Regions from separate parts of the Bradyrhizobium sp. CCBAU 45384 genome, predicted to be linked through region 1. Evidence: riboswitches for the same ligand, from Rfam matches in the RefSeq annotation. Region 1 holds a riboswitch; the other holds the start of a gene.

Region 1 (4,389 bases):
ATGCGCTCAGCCGAGTGTTGCTGCGGTCTGTCATAATGACATCAGCGATCATTTCAGCTGTGACAGCGGATAATGTCCAGCCGAGATGGCCATGGCCGGTGTTGTAGAAAACATTCGGGCGTCTGCCTCGGCCGACCCTCGGCATCATGCTAGGTGTCATTGGACGCAAGCCCGCCCATGGCACCACCCGCGCGGTGGACACATCCGGAAACGATCGCTCTACCCACCGTATCAGGGGCTGAATTCGGTCCCAGCGGATGTCGCGGTTTTCGCCATTAAACTCGGCGGTCCCCGCGACCCGGAAGCGATCTTCTCCTAACCGGCTGGTCACGATCTTGGTGGCCTCGTCCAGCAGGCTGACGCGAGGCGCAGCCTTTTGGCTCGTTTCGTCTCCCAGCTCTACCGTGATGGAGTACCCCTTGACGGGATAAATGTTTATGTTGTCCCCCAGCATTGAAGCAATGCGGCGGCTGCCGACCCCCGCGCAAACCACTGCGCGTTCGCCATTGAGTTCTTCCTTCAACGAACCTCGTTTCCAGTGTACGACCACACCGTCTCGGTCGGACCGCATGCCGCAGATCTCTGCATCAAAGACGAAGCGTACGCCCCCTCGCTCGCAAGCCGCAGCGAGGCCGCGCGTGAATTTGTGAATGTCGCCGGTTGAGTCAGACGGGGTAAAGAAGCCACCATAATAGTAGTCGCGCAGAGCCGGCTCTATTGCGAGCATTTCAGAAGGCGTCACCGGACGGCGATCCAATCCACCCTTGAGCAGCAACTGATTCACGCGAGAGGCCGCATCGAAGTCGGGCTTGCTCGAATAAACGTGCAAAATTCCTCGCCGTTCCAAGTCGAAATCGATGCTCTCCCGATCGGCTAGCTCAAAAAGATGCTTGCGAGCAGCTATCGCTAGCTTCGTCGTTTCGATCGTGTTGTGGCGGTAGTTTCGAATCTGGCTTACGAACTCTGCCAGCCAAGTATATTTGTGAAAACTGGGGCTTGGGTTCAGCAACAATGGTGCGTCTTTGCGCAGCATCCACCTCAGGCCTTTTACGATCGTTGCGACGTTATTCCAGACCTCGGCATTACTTGCCGATAATTGGCCGCCGTTCGCAAACGAAGTGTCCATCGCCGGATAGCGTTGGCGATCAAAGACTGTGACCGAATAGCCGCGGCGGGCTAGGGCATAGGCAGTTGTAACTCCGGTGATACCGGACCCGATTATGATGATCGTGCTCATCGTATGCTCCAGGACAGGATTGAACGAACGGTGAATGGCTTCGCCATGTCTCCGTCCCCAAATCTGTCCGTGCACCTGAGAGCTTTCTCCGCAATCCTCGTGGATCACGGTCCCCTTCGGTGGGTGCTGACCGGCACCTCTCTCCAGATCGTCCTCAGTGTGCGGTCCTGGGCCTGAGAGTTTCCTTGGGGAGTTGCTCCGTCGGCGGTGATACGCCTTTGCAGGCTTATCGCGCTCTCCCGCACACCATCATCAGACACGATAACACTCTCAGACGTACTCACTACCTGTCAAGCCGTGATGAATTGTCTGACCCAAAAATCGGCTGCGTAAGCGACAACTCGATGTTTGCCCTAGCTGCCCACCCAGATTAGCAGGTGGTTTGCTGCCTAGTACTATGCTGATCTCGCTTTTTGACGATTGCATTCGCTGGATGCCAGTGCTTTCCAGCGAGCTATGGGCGGCTGGCGCAGAAATGCTGCGGGATTCCCAAAAGAACGCACAATGTTTGCGTGGCGACGCTCTAATAAATATGCGGTGGTGTAGGACCCTACAAAGCTGTGCCTGGCATGCATCTCTTTCAACGTCGAGCCAAAATGGAGGCCTGCACGCCTGAGGCGGTCGCTCTGTTCGATGAAGGGCTCTTCACACCACTTGTGTCGAAGTGTCTGGCATATGGCGGCAGGATTCGCTCTTGTTCGCCGCGCAGGCCTAAGTTCGCTGCTGGTCCCGCGATCCGCGGCCGTGATTTTCAATTTCCGCGATTTCCGCTGGCTGCTGCGCCAAACAGGCTAGCCCATGACAGAACTCAGTTCGCGAGGGGCGCCGTAACGCTATTCGGGCTAGAGTTAAGCGCCTCCCGCCCGCCCGCTCTCGCCGTGCAAGCTCGGAGTTCCGGGCAAAGAGCAGGGTGTTTTCCGAGAAAGTCGAAAAGACGACGGCGCCAAGTTGAAGATAGACGTCCTACGCTCTCGACCTGCTTTGAACTCGACGGAGGACCTCGATGAGGCATGCCGTCTTTGTCTTCTGCGTCGATCGAGAAAAGGACCCGGTCGCGGGGCACGTTCTGGATGCTCTCAAGGCGGAATGCGCTCTTGTTGCAACGAGTTTCGAATTCGATGGGTACTCTGTCCTCGAAGTCGCTGGCTTGCATGACGCCAGAATTTCGATCGTGGCCACGAACGAGGTCGTAAGTAACGACTATGCGCGCTACGCGCCAATGTTCAATGATCGCTTCGGCGATGCCAACGTTATTGGCATCGTGAATTGGCACGAGGGCACTAATGCGCCAAACGCGATCTTCTCGGTTCAAACGACCGGCGATCTGGGTACGGGGACCTTCAGCGCGGTCGACCCCCGGATTACGCGGGGGCTTCTTTTAGCGGTCGAAGCCGAGCGGGTCAGTTCCGGTCTTGACTCCTTTCGCACTTACCTGGAAGCGACTCATTGGTCGGGCATCAAGGGCGGTGATGCTGGTACCCTTCTCGCTGACCTGCGACCGTCGGCCGTCGATATCGAGATCGGAAGCTCGCCCGAAGAATGGGCAAATCCTCTTGCGGCCCGAGTGCTGGCGCGATCGCTACTGCGAATTTTCGATCGCATTGAGGAACCGGTACACTCCGTGCTCTGTATCGGAGGTGTTCACTTCGAGCCGAGCTTCACGAACGCGGTATTGCAGTCGCACGATCGACCCCCGATCGCGGCAAGTCATGTCCTACCAAACCACTGGCTCGTGTCGGCCGGTTACGATCAGGAAAGTCGGTTGATCGACTTGAGAGCTTGCGTGCATTCGATTGTAGGCGGGATTCAAAGCATCGTGTACCACGACAAGCTAAAAGCGCCTTTCAAGAGGGTTGCTCGCCTGCTCGCAGAGGAGCTTGGTATTCCGATGCTTTCGCATAAAAAACTCCGCGCGACTCTTCCGCAGGATATTATCGAATGAGTGCGCGAAGGCAGCCATCTGCTGTCGGACCAGCATCTAGATTGTCGGTCGTCCTGCGATTGACGTGTTTGTCTGGAGAAGAGCGATGAACGGTATGGCGATGGGTTCGATTAGGACCATTCAGTATGATCCGTTTCCCCTGATCGAATACGAGGGCCGGCTCGAGCGCGCGCGGCGTTTGATGAAGGAGCATGCCATTGACGCGGTTCTCGCGACGTCCGAACACAATCTGCGATATTTTATTGGTGAACCTAGCACGACCCCGCAGCAAACAACCCGGCCGCGATTTCTTCTCATTCTTTCGTCAGGTGACCCGGTTGCGGTCGTCCCAGAGGGAATCGACCAGTTTTATAAAGACACGACCTGGGTAAAAAATTGCCGGAGCTGGCCTAGCCCAAATCCGAAAGACGAGGGTGTGTCCGCACTTGCCAGAGCGTTGCGTGAGCTACTGCCAGAGGACGCAAAAATCGGCGTAGAGCTTGGTGCGGAGAGTAGGCTTGGCTTCCCTGCAGGAGATTTCTTGCGTGTTGCGGATGCGATCAAGCCTCGAACGTTCGTCGACGCATCGGATCCGATTTTCACCCCCTTGCGAATGATCAAGTCTCCGCTAGAAGTCGGCAGAATTCGAACCGTATGCGGCCTTGTGTCGGACGCATTTGAAGAGCTGGCAATAAAGCTGCGCCTTGGAATGACGGAACGCGAGGCCTGTCGCCAGTTCGAATTCGAATGTTTCAGTCGCGGTGTCGAGAAGACAAGCAAGATCGTGGGTGTTTCTGGCCGCGGGGGATATACGCGTCCTTACGGTGTTCCGACCGACAAATTTTTGTCGGATGGAGACGTGCTGTTTATTGATGCCGGCTGCCTGTTCGACTTTTATTGGAGCGATTTCGATCGACACTTTGCTTTCGGCGCACCTGATACGCACACCCAGGATGCCTATCAGGTCGTGTGGGATGCCACCGAAGCGGGAATTGCCGCCGCTAAACCTGGCATTCCGATCTGTGACGTCTGGAGCGCAATGTCGGCCGTACTAAATGGCTCAAACAATCGCGGTAAAGCCACCAACATTGGCCGAATGGGACACTCCATGGGCTTATGGATGCCGGAGTTACCGTCGGTCCAACCGAATGACAAGACAATACTCAAGCCAGGCATGATCATTAATATTGAACCGAGCACCTCATATCCCTCATATTTCGACGGATCACCG
Region 2 (4,389 bases), on a different contig from region 1:
GTCGCCGTCGAACATGTCGCCCTTCTTCAAGGACGCGCTCTTCTCGTCCAGAATCGCCAAGCCGCGCGAAAGCGTCTTGCGGAAGCGCGTCTCTTCCAGCCGCAGCGTTTCCTCGATCAAATTCTCCGCCCGCATCAAATCAGGATAGGCTTGGCCCATCTCGCGGACCAGCGCCCAGACCAGCCGATGCATCAGCGGCTCTTTCGCGCCCAGAAGCTGCGCATGGCGCATGGCACGGCGCATGATCCGGCGCAGCACATAGCCGCGGCCTTCATTGGACGGCAGCACGCCATCGGCGACCAGGAAGGCGGAAGAGCGCAAATGGTCGGCGATGACGCGGAACGAGGCCGCGTTCTGCTCGGTCGGCCCGCTGCCCAGCGCCGACGACGTCGCGTCGATCAGATGGCGGAACAAATCGGTCTCGAACACGCTGTCGACGCCCTGCAGGATGCAGGCCATGCGCTCCAGGCCCATACCGGTGTCGATCGAGGGGCGCGGCAGATTCACGCGCTCCTCCTTCGTCACCTGCTCATATTGCATGAACACCAGGTTCCAGAATTCGAGGAAGCGGTCGCCATCCTCTTCCGGCGAGCCGGGAGGGCCGCCCCAGATATGGTCGCCGCGGTCGATGAAGATTTCCGAGCACGGGCCGCAGGGGCCGGTGTCGCCCATCGCCCAGAAATTGTCCGAGGTCGGGATGCGGATGATGCGGTCGTCGGAGAAGCCGGCGATCTTCTTCCACAGCCCGTGCGCCTCGTCGTCGGTGTGGTAGACGGTGACGAGCAGCTTGTCCTTCTTCAGGCCGAAATCCTCAGTGATGAGCTTCCAGGCCAGCTCGATCGCGCGCTCCTTGAAATAGTCGCCGAACGAAAAGTTGCCGAGCATCTCGAAGAAGGTGAGATGGCGTGCGGTATAGCCGACATTGTCGAGGTCGTTGTGCTTGCCGCCGGCGCGCACGCATTTCTGCGACGTGGTGGCGCGCTGGTAAGGCCGCTTCTCGACGCCGGTGAAGACGTTCTTGAACTGCACCATGCCGGCATTGGTGAACATCAACGTCGGATCGTTGCGCGGCACCAATGGCGAGGACGACACGATCTCGTGGCCGTTCTCGGCAAAGAAGTTCAGAAAGGTCGACCTGATCTCGTTGACGCCGCTCATGTTCATCCAATCGGGTGTGCTGGAGCATGATCCGGAAAAGTGTGAAGGGGTTTTCCGGAAAGATCATGCTCAAACAAAGAGCTAAAGCGCGATGACTCTCAGCGCGCTTTAGGACCCGCCAATTTGCCATCCAAACCTGGCGATTTGGGCTGATATCTGCGGGCCAAAGCGCTTTTAGACAAGGCCTGCTTTCCTGTCCAGAAACTGTGCAGAGAGATCAGAGGGTTGCCGCAGTCGCGTCATCCCCTGCAATCCCGTTGAAAGCCGATAGTCCTGCGTTGACAGGCTTGGCTGGCCTGTGGTCTTTACCCATCTATATCGTACGGCCACGTCGGGAGAGACCGGCATTGGGTGCCGGCGCCGAAGGAGCAACCGCCCCGGAAACTCTCAGGCAAAAGGACCGCGTGGCTTTGACGACATCTGGAAAGAGGCGCTGGCGGGCTTAAGACCCGGATAGCGTCCGCCGACGGGATAATACTCTCAGGCACAGCGACAGATGGGGCTTCGACTGGTTTGTCTCGGGGAATCGTCCCCGGGGAACCGCCGAGGGCCCCTGTGATGTCCGTGCGTGACGACAAAGACTCCCTGAAACGTACCCCTCTTTACGACCTGCACCTGACCCTTGGCGGCAAGATGGTGCCGTTTGCGGGCTATGACATGCCCGTGCAGTACCCCGCGGGGGTGCTGAAAGAGCACCTCCATACCCGCAATTCCGCCGGCCTGTTCGACGTCTCCCATATGGGCCAGATCGCCCTCCGGCCAAAGTCGGGCAAGGTCGAGGACGCCGCCCGCGCGCTGGAGCGGCTGGTGCCGCAGGACATCGTGGCGATCGCACCTGGCCGCCAGCGCTACGCCCAGTTCACCAATGCGGACGGCGGCATTCTCGATGATCTGATGGTCGCCAATTTCGGCGACCATTTGTTCCTGGTGGTCAACGCCGCCTGCAAGGCCGAGGACGAGGCGCATCTGCGCGCGCATCTCTCCGATACCTGTGTCATCGATTCGCTCGCCGATCGCGCGCTGATTGCGTTGCAGGGCCCGAAGGCGGAGTCGGCGCTGACGAAATTATGTGCAGCAGCGCCGGCCATGAAGTTCATGGATGCCGGCCCGCATATTGTTGCCGGCCTCGCCTGTTTCGTCTCACGCTCCGGCTACACCGGCGAGGACGGGTTCGAGATTTCAGTGCCTGCGGCGGATGCCGAACGTCTGGCGAAGACGCTGCTGGAAAATCCTGACGTGATGCCGATCGGCCTTGGCGCCCGCGACAGCCTACGGCTGGAAGCCGGGCTCTGCCTCTACGGCCACGACATCGACACCGCGACGACTCCGGTCGAAGCCGCGCTGGAATGGTCGGTGCAGAAGAGCCGCCGCAGCGGCGGCGCGCGAGCCGGCGGTTTTCCCGGCGCTGAAAAGATCCTCGCGCATTTCGATCACGGCGCATCCCGCCGCCGAGTCGGCCTGCGGCCCGACGGCCGCGCGCCCGTGCGCGAGGGCGCACTGTTGTTTGCCGATAGCGAAGGTGGCGAGCCGATTGGAAAGGTCACTTCGGGCGGCTTCGGCCCGAGCCTGAACGCGCCTGTTGCGATGGGCTACGTGCCCACGCGTCTGAGCGCGCTCGACACAAAGCTCTTTGCGGAAGTGCGCGGGCAACGCCTCCCCCTCGCCGTCGCCGCCATGCCCTTCGTGAAAAACACCTACAAACGCTGAGGACTAAGATAATGACCACGACGCTGTACACCTCCGACCATGAATGGCTCGCGATCGACGGCGATGTCGCCACCGTCGGCATCACCGATTACGCGCAGTCCCAGCTCGGCGACGTCGTGTTCGTCGAACTGCCCAAGGTCGGCCGCAGCCTGAAGAAGGCGGAAGCTGCCGCCGTCGTGGAGTCGGTCAAGGCCGCCTCCGACGTCTACGCGCCGATCTCGGGCGAGGTGGTCGAGACCAACGACGCGCTCGCCGCCGAACCCGCGCTGGTGAACTCGGACGCGCAGACCAAGGCGTGGTTCTTCAAGATGAAGATTGCCGACAAGAGCGAGCTCGGCGGCCTGATGGATGAAGCCGCCTACAAGGCCCACACGGCGTGAGATGAAGCGAACTCTGACCTCATATTCGGTGTCATCGCCCGCGCAGGCGGGCGATCCAGTACGCCGCGGCCTATCGGCCCCAGCCGAAGCGGCTGCGTGTACTGGATGCCCCGCTTTCGCGGGGCATGACAGCGACAGCAAAATCTAAAGCGAGGACCCATGATGACCGCGCACCGCAAATCCAATGGCGACACCGCCAGTTTCGTCCGCCGCCACATCGGCCCCTCCGTGCGCGATGTCACCGCAATGCTCGAGACGGTCCGCGCGAAGAGCGTCGACGCGTTGATGTCGGAAACGCTGCCGGCCGCGATCCGGCAGGCCGCCCCGCTCGATCTCGGCAAGCCGCTCAGCGAGACCGAGGCGATCGCGCATATGGCCGAGCTCGCCCGTCAGAACCAGGTCTTCACCTCGCTGATCGGCCAGGGCTATTCCGGCACGATTTTGCCCGCGGTGATCCAGCGCAACATTCTGGAGAATCCGGCCTGGTACACGGCCTACACGCCCTATCAGCCCGAGATCAGCCAGGGCCGGCTGGAGGCGCTGTTCAACTTCCAGACCATGATCTGCGACTTGACTGGCCTCGACGTCGCCAACGCCTCGCTGCTCGATGAGGCCACCGCCGCCGCCGAAGCCATGGCGCTCGCTGAGCGGCACTCGAGGGTCGAGGCGAAAGCTTTCTTCGTCGACAAGGACGTGCATCCGCAGACGCTCGCCGTGATGCGCACCCGCGCCGAGCCTCTGGGCTGGAATCTGGTCGTCGGCGATCCCCTCACCGATCTCGACAAGGCGGACGTGCTGGGTGCGCTGCTGCAATATCCGGGAACCTCGGGCGCATTGCGCGACCTCAGGCCCGTGATCGCAGCGCTGAAGGCGAAGGGCGCGCTCGCAATCGTCGCCGCTGATCTCCTCGCGCTGACGCTGATTGCTTCGCCCGGCGAATTAGGGGCCGACATCGCGATCGGTTCGGCACAGCGCTTCGGTGTGCCGATGGGCTATGGCGGACCGCACGCCGCCTATATGGCGGTGCGCGATGCGCTGAAGCGCTCGCTGCCCGGCCGCATCGTCGGCCTCTCCGTCGACTCCCGCGGCGCCTCCGCCTATCGCCTCGCGCTGCAGACCCGCGAGCAGCACATCCGCCGCGAGA

Evidence for each region. A riboswitch is a leader RNA that binds a small molecule or an ion and turns the genes downstream of it on or off. The one in region 1 is predicted to bind glycine.
Region 2: it holds a riboswitch for glycine, as region 1 does, so the genes downstream of both, gcvT (glycine cleavage system aminomethyltransferase GcvT) here and XH80_RS10305 (D-amino acid dehydrogenase) in region 1, are expected to answer to the same signal.

Annotation. Positions count from the first base shown of each region.
Region 1 covers NZ_LBIZ01000097.1:89,574-93,962, reverse strand. Annotated here, with positions in the region: gene XH80_RS10305 (D-amino acid dehydrogenase) at 1-1,237, opposite strand, end outside; glycine riboswitch at 1,299-1,386, opposite strand; glycine riboswitch at 1,390-1,489, opposite strand; gene XH80_RS10300 (D-aminoacyl-tRNA deacylase) at 2,241-3,179, shown strand; gene XH80_RS10295 (M24 family metallopeptidase) at 3,265-4,389, shown strand, end outside.
Region 2 covers NZ_LBIZ01000008.1:159,249-163,637, forward strand. Annotated here, with positions in the region: gene alaS (alanine--tRNA ligase) at 1-1,158, opposite strand, end outside; glycine riboswitch at 1,481-1,570, shown strand; gene gcvT (glycine cleavage system aminomethyltransferase GcvT) at 1,717-2,865, shown strand; gene gcvH (glycine cleavage system protein GcvH) at 2,877-3,245, shown strand; gene gcvP (aminomethyl-transferring glycine dehydrogenase) at 3,408-4,389, shown strand, end outside.